One region of the Erwinia sp. 9145 genome, then DNA from elsewhere that is predicted to be linked to it. Evidence: predicted binding sites of a transcription regulator. Region 1 holds the regulator's gene; each other region holds the start of a gene.

Region 1 (4,211 bases):
CTGCATGTCAGCAAAGGCGGGCAGGTACATATCAGTGGCGAGAAAGCCCACCACGCTTAAAAGCGCGAGGTAAAGGGTAAATCCGGGTGAAGGCATTTTATGCTCTTTATGGCAGATGAATGAAATGGCGCAAAGTGTAAACGCGTGCCACGCGCGCTGTGAAACGCTAATATTTGCATATTGCGTTCAAAAAATTTGCAGGCAGATTATGTGGTCAGAATATTCACTTGAAGTCATTGATGCTGTCGCCAGAAACGGCAGCTTCAGCGCGGCGGCAGCGGAGCTACATCGTGTGCCTTCTGCGGTCAGCTATACTGTTCGTCAGCTTGAAGAGTGGCTGGCTGTGCCGCTGTTTGAGCGCCGCCATCGCGACGTGGTGCTTACCGAGGCGGGAAAGGTTTTCATTCTGGAAGGTCGCACTGTTATCAAAAAAATGCTCGCAACGCGTCGTCAGTGTCAGCAGGTGGCGAACGGCTGGCGAGGCCAGATCAATATCGCCGTTGACCGCATCGTGCGGCCGCAGCGAACGCGACAAATGGTAGTGGATTTTTACCGCCACTTTCCTGATATCGAACTGCATCTGACCGCCGAGGTCTTCAACGGCGTCTGGGACGCGCTGGCGGACGGCAGGGTGGATATTGCCATCGGCGCGACGCAGGCGATTCCGGTCGGAGGACGTTACGCCTTCCGTGACATGGGCGCGCTGAACTGGCGTTGTGTGGTACAGGCCCGTCATCCGCTGGCGCAGTGTACAAAAGACATTGATGACGAGACGGTGCGGGAGTGGCCTTCGCTGGTGCTGGAGGATACGTCGCGTTCTCTGCCGAAGCGCACCACCTGGACACTGGATAATCAGCGTCGGCTGGTGGTGCCAGACTGGGAAAGCGCTGCTGATTGCCTGCTGGCGGGGCTGTGCGTCGGCATGGTGCCGGGGCATTTTGCACGCCCGTTGCTGCAAAGCGGCGCGCTACGTGAGTTGACGCTTGGCGCGCCGTTCCCTGACAGCCCCTGCTGCGTAAGCTGGTCGCGGGCGGCGGACGACTCGCCGGCAATGCGCTGGCTGCTGGATTATCTGGGCGATACCGATACGCTGAACCATGAATGGCTCAGCGAAAAACATTAGCGTCGATAGTCAAGGAACGGCCCGTCAGCGACCGAGCGGCGCTCAATCAGAGTGGGATGCACCTCAATGGTTTGCGGATCTTCGCGCTTGCTGGTGATCCTGTCCAGCAGCATCTCGAATGCGGTTTCGCCCAACTGTTGTTTAGGCTGGTGAACCGTGGTCAGCGCCGGGGTGAAGTAGCGGGCATTGCGCACATTATCATACCCGATCACCGATATGTCTTGCGGCACGCGCAGCCCCATTTCATCGGCCGCGCAAATTGCGCCCATCGCCATGACGTCGCCCCCGCAAAATACGGCGGTGGGGCGCTGCTTCTGCGACAGGATCTGCTGCATGGCGCGGTAGCCAGATTCCGGCTCAAAGTCGCCCTGCACCAGCCACTCGTTGCGTAGCGTGATGCCCGCTTCAGAAAGCGCCTTCAGAAATCCCGCATGGCGACCGCCGCCGGTATTGCGCTCCATCTGGCCGGGGATCACGCCGATATCGCGATGGCCGCGTTCAATCAGATAGCGTCCCACCAGGTAGCCGCCTTCGAAAGCATTATCCAGCACCGTATCGGTAAAATCGCCGCGCGATTCGCCCCAGTCCATCACCACCATCGGAATGTTGCGGCTGTTTTCCAGCAGTTCGATCAGCGCATCGGGATATTCAGAACACATCACCAGCAGCCCGTCGACGCGCTTTTGCGCCATCATCGACAGATACGCCTCCTGCTTTTGCAGATCGTTATGGGCGTTACCCAAAATCAGCGTGTAGCCTTTGGCAAAGCAGCTGTTTTCAATGGCTTCAATAATCTCAGCGAAATAGGGCGCTTCGCTTGAGGTGGCCAGCAGCCCGATGGTTCGGGTGTGATTGACTTTAAGACTGCGGGCAACCGCACTGGGTGAATAGTGAAGTTCTTTGATGGCGGCCCATACCGCGTCCCGCGTATTTTCAGCGACGAAGCGGGTTTTATTGATAACGTGTGAAACGGTAGTGGTGGACACCCCGGCACGCCTGGCCACATCTTTAATGGTTGCCATGAAATAATGACTCCTGCACTTATCGCAACTTATTGATAAGTCATTTGTTAAACGATTGCGTAAAGCGAAATTTCCCCGCCGCCTCTGAGACTGTGCTGCGTGCATGTCGGTGACGTCAGGAAGGAATAAGCGTTGGTGTTTGCGCAACGGCACAGCATTTTATTACGGGTTGCGCAACGAGGCCCGGATTCTAACAAGCTCTGCCAAAGAAAACGAGATTTTTACCGCCAGATATGGGAAAATTGATACCGGTACAACTATCAGGGTTATTAAGAGGGTGTAAATGGATACCGATCTGAAGTTCTCGCTGTTGACGACCTGCGCTGCGCTGTTGATGATTATCGCATTCAGCTTTACCGCCGTGATGCACTAAAAAAAAGGCCGATTAAGATCGGCCTTTTTTATTCTTTTTACACTCAGCGAATGGTTTTGGGCGTCATCACACGGCGCGCGCCAACATAATGACCCTGCCAGTAATCATCCGACAGCGCGCTTATCTGAATATCTTTTCCGGTACGCGGAGACTGAATAAATTTACCGCCGCCAAGGTACACGCCCACATGATCGGCCGTGCCGCGCCCGTTTATGCGGAAAAAGACCAGGTCGCCTTTTTCCAGCTCACCGCGGTCAATCTGCGCCGCGTCGCGCAAATGGTACATCTCGTTGGCGGTGCGCGGGATCTTAAACTTTACCAGGTCTTTGTAGGCATACCAGACCAGTCCGCTACAGTCGAAGCCGGTCTCAGGTGAGGTGCCGCCCCACTGGTAAGGTTTACCCAACTGGCCCATCAGCTTGTTCATCGCTGTTTCACGCGCTTTCTGATAGCGCGCGCGGTGCGCTTTGCTGAGTTTGAGCGGTGAGGAGGTTGCGTTATCGGTAAGCGCTTCACGCTCTTTCAGCGTTTTAATCCCCTGGCGACCGTAGCGTTTTTTTGAAGCATTGTTTTTTGCTGCCGCGAGGATTTGGGATTTGGTGACCTTGTGCGAGGCTGCCAGCTTTTTGTTAAGTTTGGCTTTTGCAGAAGAGGCAGTGCGGGGTTTGCGGGCGACGTCTTTTACTTTTTTCGTTGTTGTACTCTTCACCGTTTTGCGCTTGCGGCGATCGTCATCGCGTTCATTTTTGGCATTCGCCTTTTGGTGTTTTGCATTAACAGGCGTGCCGGGCGATGCGTGCGCCACAGTGACGAAAAGCTGAACAAAAGCCAGCATGATTATCGTGATAAATAGACGCATCGTTACCATTAACAGTTCGTGCTTTCGCCAGCGGCAAAAGCAGGGCAATAAGATTTATCTGCCTGTTGAGCAGACGGGCCAGGCAATTCTAATCTAACTTTTTGCCAAAAGGTAAGGTCTTTTTTGTTTCAATGACTCAGCGCAAGAAACCGTTGGCAAAAAAGCATGTGTTTTATTCAACCTGCCGTGAAAGCAATGACCCTACGAGCAAGGTAACGCGTCAGGAGAAATAACCCTGCTGAAAATGTCGTTTTCATCACGACGGCAGAGCCGCTACAATAAAAAGACACGACGTATCCGTTTGAGGAAGGCATTTATGAGCACTGTTGAAAAAATTGAGCGCCAAATCGCAGAAAACCCGATTCTGCTGTATATGAAAGGCTCCCCGAAGCTGCCAAGCTGCGGTTTCTCGGCCCAGGCCGTCCAGGCGCTTTCCGCCTGCGGTGAACGCTTTGCCTATGTCGATATTCTGCAAAATCCTGAAGTACGCGCTGAACTGCCTAAATACGCTAACTGGCCAACGTTCCCGCAGCTGTGGGTGGATGGCGAGCTGGTCGGCGGCTGCGATATCATTATCGAAATGTATCAGCGCGGCGAACTGCAACAGCTGATCAAAGAAACCGCGCAGAAGTATCCTTCAGACGCGGCGCAGTAAGCTGTTTCGAACGACAAATAAATAAGGCGGGATATCCCGCCTTTTTTTATGCCTCGTTTTCCATTGCCGGCAGCGGCCAGCCGCCCAGGCGCTTCCAGCGGTTAACCAGTTCACAGAACAGCTCGGCCGTCTGCTCGGTATCGTACAGCGCCGAGTGCGCCTGGCTGCTGTCAAAAGGA
Region 2 (4,211 bases), 380 kb from region 1:
CCGCACGCTGATTGCTGTCGAGCAGGATCTGCCAGCTATCCGGCGAGGTGGTTTTTTCAGGCTGGCGCGTATAGACAGCGTACTCTTTCCCCTCTTCATAACGACGCTGATAGCGATAGCCGTTTTTAACATAGGGCACCGAGTGGTCGTCCTGCGGAATGCGATCGACGATCTCCTTCAGCAACCGATCCTGAAGCGACCGCTGCGATTGCATGACTGCTTTGCCGTAATCATTTTCAGCATGCAGGTAGTCCAGTACGTCAGGATTTTCACGGCTGTCATCGCGAAGCCAGTAATAGTTATCGGTACGCGTCTCACCGTGTAACGTCATTTCGAAAGGAATTTTCTTTGCCACGGGTGGTCTGGTCATCACTCTCCCTCGCACTATCAATCATCTGCCTTAAGGGTGGCATGTTGCGACCACGAATGCCAGGCGGGACGGCTAGACTGCTTTTTTGTTGTGAAAAGGCAACATGACCGCTTGGCGGGCGCGGCGACGCTCTGCTTTTTTAAGTCGATAACAGGGGAGAAATATGAAATTCGCGAATAATCCACTATTCCTGAATACCGTGCTGTTGGGCGGCACGTCTGAAGAGAAAATAAGCGCTGCCGCCGGGGCGGGTTTTCAACAGATCGAACTGTGGCGTCAGGATGTGGAAAAAGCGCAGAGCGATGTCCGGCAGCTCACACAATTTATCCATGCGCAGGGTCTGGCGCTGACGGATTATCAGGTGCTGCTGGACTTTACCGGCGCGCCTGATGTAAAGCGCGCAGAGAAACGCAGCGAAGCCCTAACCCTTCTGGATACCGCCGCCGCGCTGGACGCATCAACGCTGCTGGTGCCTGCCTCAACCGATCCCGCCTGTATCGCCCAACGTGAAGAAGAGGATCTGCTCTGGTTGACGCAGGAAGCAAAAGCGCGCGGGCTACGTGTGGCGTTTGAGGCGATGGCCTGGAGTACGCACATCAATACACTCCCCCAGGCATGGCGGCTGGTGGAGAATATTAATGAAGCCGGTCTGGGACTGGTGGTGGATGCGTTTCATCTCTTTACCCGCAGGCGCACCGTTGCCGATCTGGCGAATATACCCGCGGAGAAGATTTTTCTCGTGCAGCTTTCCGACCTGGCCGTGACGCCCGAGATCGACGCGCTGTCAGAGACCGCCCGCCATCGTCGCCTGCTGCCCGGCGAGGGCAATTTCCCGCTGAGCACCCTGCTTGGCTGCCTTTCTGAAAAAGGCTACAGCGGGCCGCTGGGGCTGGAAGTCTTTAATGACGAACTGCACCAGCAGCCGCCGTCAGACATCGCGAAAAAGGCGATGCGGGCGCTGAAAAACTGTCTTGCGCAATAAATCGCTTCTCCGACGCGCGCGCCGCGCCGGAGTCGATATCACGCCGCCTTAGCCGCTCGTCCTGCACCGCTTTTCGCTTTTGCAGGACGGTCGTCGGATGCGTTTACGGACGCCTCGCCCGCTTCCGGTTCAGCTTCTTTTTCTACCGGGCTGGCTTCAGTTCTGTCGCTTTTGCTGGCGTTCTCATCAGGTTGGTCAGCACGCGGCCTGTCAGCAGGGTGCTCAGGCGCCCTGCTGGTGCGCACAATATGCTGTACGTCGTCTTTACGTTCCGCCAGGAACAGACCCAGCGCTTCGCGCTGTGATTCGTCCATCTCCAGCGGCGCATCGCCCAGCCAGTCGCAGAATGCTTCTGCCATATCGAGCATTTTGTCGTAGGCGTCCGCTTCTTTTTTACTGGCAAAGGTCATCTTTTCCTCACCTCTTCTCACAACAACGTATTTGATTTCAACAGCCATTCCGCACACCTCATTTAACTGTATTTATATACAGTATAACGAACATTACGGGTAAACTCAACCCTGCAAAGCAGATGAAGACGCAAACGTTTTCGTTTATACTGCGCGCGCGATTTTTTCAATCAGGTAAAGACTATGACGACTCTTGGAACCGCGCTGCGCCCCGCCGCAACTCGCGTAATGCTGTTAGGTTCAGGCGAACTGGGTAAAGAAGTTGCGCTGGAATGCCAGCGTCTTGGTGTGGAAGTGATCGCCGTTGACCGTTATGCCGATGCTCCGGCGATGCACGTGGCGCATCGTAGCCACGTTATTAATATGCTCGACGGCGAGGCGTTAAAGACGCTGGTGGCACTTGAGCGTCCTGATTATATCGTGCCGGAAATTGAAGCGATCGCCACCGATATGCTGATTGCGCTGGAGGAACAGGGCCAGCGCGTGGTGCCGACCGCGCGCGCTGCGCGTCTGACCATGAATCGTGAAGGCATACGCCGTCTGGCTGCGGAAGAATTGGCGCTGCCCACCTCTTCTTACCAGTTTGCCGACAGCCAGCAGGCTTTTACCCGCGCGGCGAACGAGACTGGTTTTCCCTGCATCGTGAAACCGGTCATGAGTTCATCCGGCAAGGGCCAGAGCTTTATTCGCGACGCCGCGCAGCTTGACGCTGCCTGGCAGTATGCGCAGGAAGGCGGCCGCGCCGGCGCGGGACGCGTGATCGTCGAAGGGGTGGTGAAGTTTGATTTTGAAATTACGCTGCTGACGATCAGTGCCGTCGACGGTATCCATTTTTGCGATCCAATCGGGCATCGGCAGGAAGATGGCGACTATCGCGAATCCTGGCAGCCACAGCAGATGAGCGGTCTCGCCTTGTCACGCGCGCAACAGATCGCAGAAAAAGTCGTCAGCGCGCTCGGCGGCTACGGTCTGTTTGGCGTTGAGCTGTTTGTCTGCGGCGATGAGGTGGTGTTCAGCGAAGTTTCTCCCCGCCCGCACGATACCGGCATGGTCACGCTTATTTCGCAGGATCTTTCAGAGTTTGCGCTGCACGTGCGCGCTTTTCTTAACCTGCCGATTGGCGGTATCCGCCAGTACGGCCCGGCTGCCTCTGCGGTGATCCTGCCTGAACTGAACAGCGACAATGTGCAGTTTGGCAACGTTGAGGAAGCGCTTGGCGCCGGTCTGCAACTGCGGTTGTTCGGCAAGCCTGACATTCAGGGACGGCGCAGGATGGGCGTTGCGCTGGCGACGGGTGAAAACGTTGAAGAGGCGGTACAGCGCGCGGTTAACAGTGCTGCACAGGTGAAGGTCAGCGGCTGAATACAAAAAAGGAAGGCGGCGCCGCCTTCCCTGTTTTCGCGTATTAACGCGCGCCGGCAACTGCCTCTTTCGCCAGCTGTGTAATGCGATCGAAGTCGCCTGCTTCAAGCGCATCCGCCGGCACCAGCCACGAACCGCCAATGCACAGCACGCTTTTCAGCGCCAGGTAATCGCGATAGTTGGCAGGTGAAATGCCGCCGGTAGGGCAAAAACGCACCTGAGAGAAAGGCCCGGCAATGGCCTGAAGCGCTTTCACGCCGCCGTTCGCTTCGGCAGGAAAGAATTTGAACTCACGCAGTCCGTAGTCCATGCCGGTCATCAGTTCGGAAACGGTGCTGATGCCAGGGATCAGCGGGATTGAGCCATCGACCGCGGCTTTTAACAGCGGATCGGTGATGCCAGGGCTGATGGCAAACTGCGCGCCCGCATCGGTAACTTCTTTCAACTGCTGCGCGTTCAGCACCGTACCGGCGCCCACAATGGCGTCCGGCACTTCTTTAATCATCGCCTTCAGTGCATCCATCGCGCAGGCGGTACGCAGCGTCACTTCCAGCACTTTCACGCCGCCGGCCACCAGCGCTTTTGCCATCGGCACCGCGTGCTCCAGCTTATTGACCACGATCACCGGCACGACCGGGCCGGTGGTCAGAATCTGTTCCGCACTTATTTTCCAGTTACTCATCGAGCTGTTTCTCCTGTCTGGCCCGTCTTCCTTCAGCGGATTCAAACGGGCAAAAGCGACGCATCTGGCGTCAGACTGGCTCTACCATACAGGATTGCCGGAGCCGACGTCTATGCGATTGAACATATTTTGAAACTACGGTTCAGTTTTTTCCCGGAGGGATAAAAAAACCCGCCGAAGCGGGTTAGTTGATGCCGGATCATCACTCAAATTCGTTCCAGGAACGACCGTCGCGAGTGATCATTGCCACGGAGGCCACCGGCCCCCAGGTGCCTGCCTGATACGGTTTAGGCGCTTCTTTATCCGATGCCCACGCGTCCATAATGGAGTCCACCCACTTCCACGCTTCCTCCACTTCATCGCGACGCACAAACAGCGCCTGAATGCCGCGCATGGTTTCCAGCA
Region 3 (4,211 bases), 360 kb from region 1:
CATCTTATCCCATTTACCGGCGCATTTGAGGTCAATACGGCAGGCGTAATGCCAACTTACGCCATTCTGAAAAACCTGGTTTATAAAGGGAAAAAGATTGAACAGGTCGGCGCCGGATTTAACCACTATTTGCTCCAGGATTTACTCCGTCAGCACTATAAATTTGATGGCGTGATTATCAGCGACTGGATGATTACCGCTGACTGTGTCGATAAATGTATTCATGGTCACCCTGAGGGAGAAGCGCCCGATCCCAGCAGCCTGGGCATGCCGTGGGGCGTTGAATCACTGACCGAGGTTGAACGTTTCGCCAGGGCCGTTAATGCAGGTATCAATCAGTTTGGCGGCGTCACTGACACCACGCCACTGCTTAAGGCGCTCAAAGCGGGCAAAGTCAGCGAAGAAAAAATCAATGACTCGGTAAGACGCCTGCTGGAGCAGAAGATTGCGCTTGGGTTATTTGAAAACGCTTATGTGGACGTCAATGCGGCAAAAAAATTACCCAATGCGGCATGGCAGCAGGAGGCAGACAGAGCACAGCGTCTGTCGCTGGTTTTGTTAGAGAAAAAAACGGGCGTGTTGCCCGTCAAAGCCAGAACAAAGGTCTGGCTGCATGGCGTTAATGCTGACGAGGCGAAAAAAGCCGGTTTGGTGGTGGTTGATCAACCCCAAAAAGCGGATATTGCCATTGCGCGTATTGTTGCGCCCTTTGAGCAGCCGCATAAGAACTATTTCTTTGGCGCCCAGTATCATGAGGGCTCTTTAGCCTTCCGGAACGATGATGCCGATATCGCCGCCATCGCAAAGCTGGCTGAAAAAATGCCGGTTATTGTGACCGTTTACCTTGACCGGCCAGCGATCCTTACACCCTTAAGAGATAAAGCCAGTGTGTTAATCGGTAATTTCGGCGTGAGTGATACTGTCTTGTTTACTGCGCTGATGGATGGCGCCGCGTTCTCAGGGAAGTTACCTTTCGAACTGCCTTCATCAATGGAGAGCGTGCTGAAACAGCATTCAGATCGCGCTGCTGATAGCGAGCATCCGCTCTATACGCTTGGGTTTGGTCTGAAATAGCTGCGGCATAAAAATAGCGGGGCCAGGCCCCGCTTGAGGATTACAGTACAGCGACAATGGCTTCACACAGTGCCGACATGTTGTCTGGCGTCATGCCTGCCACATTAACGCGTCCGGAGTTCACGGCGTAAATACCAAATGCTTCCCGCAGACGAACGACCTGATCTTTGGTCAGTCCGCTGAAGGAGAACATACCGTTCTGGTTAATAATAAAACTGAAGTCTCTGTCTGCGCCTTTCTCCTGAAGCGTATTCACGAAGAGCTGACGCATGCGATGAATGCGCTGACGCATGTCGGTCAGTTCCTGCTCCCAGACAGCGCGCAGATCGTCATTGCCGAGAATGGTCGCAACCACCGCCGCGCCATGCGCCGGTGGGTTAGAGTAGTTTGCGCGGATGGTGTATTTCACCTGGCTGAACGCGGTATCTGCAACCGCGTCATCACTGGCGACCAGCGTCAGTGCGCCAACGCGCTCGTTGTACAGACCGAAGTTTTTAGAATAAGAGCTGGCGACAATCAGTTCCTGATGACTGGCGGCAAAAATACGCAGCCCTTCTGCATCTTCCTCAAGACCGCGAGCGAAGCCCTGATAGGCGAAATCGAACAGCGGCAGCCAGCCGTTCGCCTGAGAAAGGGCGGCAAGCTGCTGCCACTGCTCAGCGCTCGGGTCCACGCCGGTAGGATTATGGCAGCAGCCATGGAAGAGAACGATATCACCGGCCTGCACGTCACGCAGTGAACTGACCATCGCCTCAAAGTTCAGCGAGTGGTTTACGGCGTCATAATACTGATATTCACAGACTTCCAGCCCGGCAGCATGAAAGACGTTTTTATGGTTTGGCCAGCTTGGATTGCTTATCCAGATGCGTTTCGCGGTGGTTTGCGTGGCGATAAAATCAGCGGCAACGCGCAGGGCACCGGTTCCGCCCGGCGTTTGCGCAGTAAGGGCGCGTTTACTGCTGATGATGGCGCTCTCTTTACCGAACAGCAGCGCCTGGGTGCAGCGGGCAAAGTCGGCCAGGCCGTCAATGCTTAAATAATTTTTTGTGGTTTCATTTTCCAGCAGGTACTGCTCTGCTTTTTTCACGCTGGTGAGCACCGGCGTTTTGCCCGTTTCGTCTTTATATACGCCAATACCGAGATTGATTTTATTAGGACGGTCGTCGGCGCGAAAAAGATCGGCTAAGCCAAGAATAGGATCGGCAGGGGCGGCTGCAATGCGTTCAAACATAGTCAAAGTCCGTTAGCGTAATCTGAAGCGAAGTGAAGGTTCAGGTTACCGCCACAGCGCACAAAATGCCAACCGTTTGCGTGAAAAAGAGCGGGGGAAACAGGGAAGTAAATCAAAGAAAATAAAAATGGAGCCGAAGGCTCCATTTTTTACGATGAACGGCGGTGAGGTTATCACCCCGGTAGCGTTTTTAGAACTGGTAAACCAGGCCTACTGCTACGGTGTCATCAGTGTTCAGACCCAGTGGATTATCATCATCCAGCAGGTTGATCTGGTAGTCGACATAGGTAGACATGTTTTTGTTGAAGTAGTAAGTCGCACCTACGTCAGCATATTTGATCAGGTCAGCATCGCCGATACCGCTGCCAATGTCTTTGCCTTTAGACTGCACGTAGCCGAGAGAAGGACGCAGACCAAAGTCGAACTGATACTGAGCCACTAACTCAATGTTTTGCGCTTTGTTAGCGAAAGAGGACATGTTGCCGGTCACGCCGTTGTCAAAAGTTACACCGGTAGCGCTAATAGGCGTTGCATTACGCGTTTCACCGTACATCGCGGCCAGGTAAATATTGTTAGCGTCGTATTTAACTGCGGTTGCCCATGCTTCAGCACGTTCGCCTGCGCCGTTGTTGATGGTGCCAACGGTATCGCCATCAGCATTCGTTACGTTACGCACGCCCGCTTCCTGAGCGTTGGTACGGTCATAAGAACCGTACGCACCAGACACACCTAAGCCGATTGGCGAGGTATAGGTGGTAGAAACCGCATAGCCATCACCGTTAGAGCGACGAGGATCATCACGGTCATTTTTACCCTGATATTGCAGAGCGAAATCCCAGCCATCAACCAGGCCGAAGAAGTTGGTGTTACGGTAGGTCAGTACGCCAGTGGTACGGCCGCCGGTTACGCCTGTATCAGTGTAAGCTGAGTCGCCGCCGAATTCTGGCAGCATATCGGTCCAGCCCATTGGATCGTACAGCAGCGCGTAGTTACGACCGTAGTCGATTGAACCCGCGTCGCCGAATTTCAGACCAGCAAAGCCCAGACGGGTTTTGTTGCCGTTCTGCGCGTCTGAACCTTCAGAGTTGTTGGTGTTGAACTGGTATTCCCACTGGCCGAAACCGGTCAGCTGGTCGTTAATCTGGGTTTCGCCTTTGAAACCTAAGCGCGCATATGACTGGTCGCCATCATTGCCGTCGTTATCAGAGAAGTAGTGCAGGCCAACAGCTTTACCGTACAGGTCCAGTTTGTTGCCATTCTTGTTATAAACTTCGGCTGCATTGGCTGCGCCTGCTGCTAACAGGGCTGGGATAACCAGTGCAAGAATGTTGCGCTTCATCATTTTTTATTACCCTCATTGGAGTTATTTGGACACCTGCCACTGCCGTCAAAAATTCTTTACAGAACTCTGAAGAGAGTTTGGTGTCTTCCTGTGTCTGCACGCATCTTTCCATTCACTGAGACGTTAATCTAGCGCGAAAATGCTACTAATAGCTTATTCTGGTAACAGGAAGAAAATTTGTATTACAAAATGTAATAATCACGGAACTTTGTGAAGTACTTCATAATTTACAAAAATAAAAAAAGGCCAGCAGCGCTGACCTTGATTATATATATGAATTTCTTATGTTTTATGCCGAAAATCAGAAACTCGCATTTCGCGGCGTGCGCGGGAAGGCAATCACGTCCCTCACATTTTGTACACCCGTAACATAAGCAATTAAACGTTCAAATCCTAAACCGAAACCAGAATGTGGCACGGTGCCATAGCGACGCAGATCGCGATACCACCAATAATCTTCTTTATTAAGGCCCATTTCGTTCAGGCGCGCATCCAGCACATCAAGACGTTCTTCACGTTGCGAACCGCCAATGATTTCACCTATGCCTGGCGCTAAAACATCCA
Region 4 (4,211 bases), 940 kb from region 1:
GCCGCTTGCTGAGCCTGCGCCAGTAATGGGCACTTCCGGCCGCGGCGTCGTCTGCGGCAACAATGATGCCGGCCTGATGGTCATTAACGATCGCTTCAATCATCGGCGGCACGATCCTGCGCGGTTCAAGCAGCACGGTGCTTCCGGCACGCAGGTTTTCAAACGCGTTCGCGTTCAGAAGAAGAATGGTTTCCGCGCCCTGCGCTTCAAGATCGCGGATACGCTTTTGCAGCGCGGCCTCAACGCGTTCAGCCGAGAGCGCCAGCGTTGCTTGCGCTTTGCGTCGCAGGTGTAGGGTATTTTCGCCCTGAGACGGCGCATAAAGTCGTTGGATTTCCTCATCGCTGATGCCGTCGAGCAGCCCGATGCAGACGATTTTCTCCTCCGACAGATGTTCAGTCAGCAACGGAAAGATGTCGCTGCGTGAAACCCCGCCTGGTAAAAGGGCAACCAGTTTATTTTTTATCATTTCACTTTCCACAACGTCCTTTCTGTTGATGTCACTCAGGCGCAGTTCCGGCACCCGTTTAACCATTGCTTCAGGCGAAAATAAGGGGATGAAAGGCACGGGTCAAGAAAAAGCGGGGGAAAAAGCGTTTGGCAGGCTGCAATACGTTCGAAAAACGTGATGCGTTATCCATAACGCATCCATACAGGTACTTTTTTTACATCGCATAAATCAGGATGGCGCGTCACACTACTCTTTTTCGACATCCTCGTAGCGCGCTTTTGAATCCAGTGCTTCCTGCTCGGTTTCATGTTCGCTGATCAGCGTATCAGGTCGGGGGTGGTCGGCGCGCAGCTCGTACCAGGTGACAGGGTTGCCTGCTGTACCTTTTTCCACCGGTACAATGCGCGCTTCGCGTGGATAGGGCGGTCTGGTTGGCATACAACTTACTCCTGTAAGAAAGACAGAGGGTGTCCGTAAGGGACAGGTTTAGTAAGTATAGACAATGCCAACGATTTTTTTTGCCGGACGGCGTTTTACCCCGCGCGCGCCAGGGAAAGCAGCGTGATGATCTCCTCAATCACGCCTTCAGGCGATTGCATGGCGTTAACCACCCGATGCGCGGCATTTTGGTAAAGCGTATCGCGCGCGGCAAGCACTTCATCCACTTCATCGACAATGGGCCTGCCGGTGAGCGTAGGCCGCTGCGCCTGTTCAGGATCGGCCTCAAGGCGTGCCGCCAGTATGCCGGCCTCGGCGTTCAGGTAGATAACCTGCCCGTGTTCGCGCATATAGCGGCAGTTTTCCGGTGCCAGCACCATGCCGCCGCCGGTCGCGATCACCGTGTCCGGCGCCGTTACCGCATGCAGCGCGAGGGTTTCCTGCTGGCGAAAGCTTTGCCATCCCTCTGCGGCCACGATCTGCTCAACGCTGCGTCCGCTCACCTGCTGGAGATGACGATCGGTATCACAAAAGGCGTAGCCCAACGCATCAGCCAGCTTCTGTCCAACGGTGGTTTTACCGCAACCACGCGCGCCAATAAGATAAAGGGGTAACGCCATACCAGCAACTTCCTCAGCCTTGCCTGCAACGGTTTCTGCGTCGTGCAGCAACCGTTTTCCACTTTGCGACGCATCATACCGGGATTTTTTCTGTGCGACCAGCCGACGCCGCCCTTTCAGAAAAAGTGAAATATTGCGGGGACGTTAACGCAGATTTTGCAAAAGGCCGGGCCTTGCGCTTGACTTAACGTTAACCGGCAACATTTGCTTACCCGTCGCGTGTTTACTTTCGGCGTCGCCGCCCCAAGATAAGCATGACACACAGGCAGAGGATACATTATGCAGAGCCAGGAACAGCAGCTAATTGAAAGTTTGTTCAGCCGTTTAAAGCAGGCGGAGACACAGTCAGGCCCGCGCGATGCGGCAGCCGAAAACCTTATTCATCAGCAGGTTCAGCAACAGCCTGCGGCCGTTTACTATATGGCGCAAACCGTCCTGATTCAGGAAGCGGCCATGAAGCAGCTCAACGATCGGGTCAGCGAACTGGAAGCCAGACTCAAGCAGGTTGAACAACAGCCCGCGCGGCAGAGCAGCGGCGGTTTTCTTTCCGGCCTGTTTGGCGGCGGTCAGCAGCGCCAGCCCGCCCCGCAGCAGCAGCCCGCCTGGAACAGCGCGCCACAGCAACAGCAGCAACCGTTTGGCGGCGCGGGCACACCTTCCGCCACGCGCGGCTTCCTTGGCGGCGCATTGCAAACGGCGGTGGGCGTTGCGGGCGGCGTGGTGATGGCAGACATGCTGACCAGCATGTTCCATCACACCCAGCCAGAGGAGATTGTCAATATTATCAACGAACCGGCGCAGCCGCAGGCGTCGGGTGATAATGCAGGCGAGGGAAGCTTTCTGGATCAGAATGACGATCTTCAGCAGGATTACGCCGCCGACGACTTCAGCGATTACAACAATGATGACTTTGGTGACGACGACACCTTCGTTTAATATCGGGCGCGGGTGCGCATCGCTCACCCGCGCGTTCAGCTTTTCTTTTTCTGCGCCACCAGCCACTTATCCAGCTCATTAGCAAACTGCTGCCGATCGCGCTGGCTGAGCGTCGGCGGGCCGCCGGTCTGTACGCCGCTGGCGCGCAGGGTATCCATAAAGTCGCGCATGGTCAGACGCTCACGAATGGTTGCGTCACTGTAGCGCTCGCCGCGTGGATTGAGTGCAATCGCGCCCTTCTCCATCACCTCGGCCGCCAGCGGAATGTCTGCGGTGACCACCAGGTCGTTTTTTTCAACCCGACGCACAATCTCATTATCAGCGACATCAAAGCCCGCCGCGACGCGCAGCGTACGCACAAAGCGCGACGGCGGTACGCTGAGCGACTGATTGGCCACCAGCGTCACCATCATCTCCGCCCGCTCCGCCGCACGGTAGAGCACCTCTTTGATCACTTTCGGGCACGCATCCGCATCCACCCAGATTGGCATTGCTCTCTCCTTTCATTTTTTTTGCTGGCGAGAAGTAGAACGTAATCGCCGCTCTGAATCCAGTGTAGCGAACAACATTAAAAAAATTGGACTAACCTTTATCCATGCAGCCTTAAGGCCGGGCTGTGTATTTACAGCTCGATGAAATTCTTTGAACGGGAGAAAATATGAAAGCCCTTACCTATCATGGCCCGCATAAGGTCAGCGTCGATAATGTTCCTGATCCAACGATTGAAGCGGCAGATGATATTGTTCTCCGCGTAACGGCCACCGCAATCTGCGGTTCAGACCTGCACTTTTACCGCGGCAAGATGCCCGGCACGCATCACGGCGATATTTTTGGCCATGAATTTATGGGCGAAGTGGTTGAAGCCGGCCCCGGCGTCACCGCCGTCAGTAAAGGCGACCGCGTGGTGGTGCCGTTTGTCATCGCCTGTGGCGACTGTTTCTATTGCCACCTTCAGCAGTATTCAGCCTGCGAAAGCACCAACAGCGGTAAAGGCGCCGCACTGAACCGTAAAAACATCACGCCTCCGGCGGCGCTGTTTGGTTTCAGCGACATGTATGGCGGTATCCCTGGCGGGCAGGCCGAGTATGTGCGCGTGCCGAAAGCCAACACCGGCCCTTTCAAAGTCCCCGATACGCTGCCGGATGAGAAAGTGCTTTTTCTCTCCGATATTCTTCCCACCGCGTGGCAGGCGGTTAAAAATGCGGAGATCAAAAAGGGATCGAGCGTCGCCATTTTCGGTGCCGGGCCGGTTGGCCTGCTGAGCGCGGCCTGTGCGCGTCTGGAAGGCGCCGAACAGATCTTTATGATCGACCATAACGACTATCGGCTGGCGTTCGCCCGTGAGCGTTATGGCGTGATCCCCATTAACTTCGATGAAAACGACGATCCGGCGGCGTGGATTATCGATAACACAGCGGGTCATCGCGGCGTTGATGCGGTGATTGATGCGGTGGGGTTTGAGGCGAAAGGCAGCCTCACTGAAACCATCCTGACCAATCTGAAAATCGAGGGAAGCAGCGGCAAAGCGCTGCGCCAGTGCATCGCGGCGGTACGCCGGGGCGGCATTGTCAGCGTACCAGGCGTCTATGCCGGCCCTATTCACGGCTTTATGTTTGGCGACGCCTTCGATAAAGGGCTGACCTTTAAAATGGGTCAGACGCACGTGCATGCTTACCTGCCCGATCTGCTGTCGCTCATTGAGAAAGGTCTGCTGAAGCCGGAAGAGATCGTGACGCATCACCTGCCGCTGGAAGATGCGGCAAGGG

What was found. Region 1 encodes PurR, which represses purine synthesis genes. Its sites were predicted from a motif close to CANGCAAACGTTTGCNTG; they were not measured.
Region 2: a site for PurR is predicted at 1,890-1,907, ahead of purT (formate-dependent phosphoribosylglycinamide formyltransferase). Genes of this name have one in related genera too.
Region 3: a site for PurR is predicted at 2,371-2,388, ahead of FA91_RS06730 (amino acid aminotransferase). Genes of this name have one in related genera too.
Region 4: a site for PurR is predicted at 1,554-1,571, ahead of aroL (shikimate kinase AroL). Genes of this name have one in related genera too.

Annotation. Positions count from the first base shown of each region.
Region 1 is NZ_JQNE01000001.1:1,721,863-1,726,073, forward strand. Features, by position in the region: gene punC (purine nucleoside transporter PunC) at 1-96, opposite strand, end outside; gene punR (DNA-binding transcriptional activator PunR) at 209-1,123, shown strand; gene purR (HTH-type transcriptional repressor PurR) at 1,120-2,145, opposite strand; gene FA91_RS20990 (YnhF family membrane protein) at 2,429-2,518, shown strand; gene FA91_RS08465 (C40 family peptidase) at 2,562-3,377, opposite strand; gene FA91_RS08470 (Grx4 family monothiol glutaredoxin) at 3,694-4,032, shown strand; gene rnt (ribonuclease T) at 4,079-4,211, opposite strand, start outside.
Region 2 is NZ_JQNE01000001.1:2,102,982-2,107,192, forward strand. Features, by position in the region: gene FA91_RS10220 (prolyl oligopeptidase family serine peptidase) at 1-370, opposite strand, end outside; gene FA91_RS10225 (sugar phosphate isomerase/epimerase family protein) at 534-1,352, shown strand; gene FA91_RS10230 (YebG family protein) at 1,391-1,810, opposite strand; gene purT (formate-dependent phosphoribosylglycinamide formyltransferase) at 1,946-3,124, shown strand; gene FA91_RS10240 (bifunctional 4-hydroxy-2-oxoglutarate aldolase/2-dehydro-3-deoxy-phosphogluconate aldolase) at 3,168-3,806, opposite strand; gene zwf (glucose-6-phosphate dehydrogenase) at 4,009-4,211, opposite strand, start outside.
Region 3 is NZ_JQNE01000001.1:1,365,566-1,369,776, forward strand. Features, by position in the region: gene FA91_RS06725 (glycoside hydrolase family 3 N-terminal domain-containing protein) at 1-1,074, shown strand, start outside; gene FA91_RS06730 (amino acid aminotransferase) at 1,115-2,305, opposite strand; gene ompF (porin OmpF) at 2,496-3,647, opposite strand; gene asnS (asparagine--tRNA ligase) at 3,949-4,211, opposite strand, start outside.
Region 4 is NZ_JQNE01000001.1:777,095-781,305, reverse strand. Features, by position in the region: gene FA91_RS03840 (AroM family protein) at 1-469, opposite strand, end outside; gene FA91_RS03835 (YaiA family protein) at 698-889, opposite strand; gene aroL (shikimate kinase AroL) at 985-1,509, opposite strand; gene FA91_RS03825 (DUF2076 domain-containing protein) at 1,789-2,445, shown strand; gene FA91_RS03820 (YaiI/YqxD family protein) at 2,481-2,936, opposite strand; gene FA91_RS03815 (zinc-dependent alcohol dehydrogenase) at 3,104-4,211, shown strand, end outside.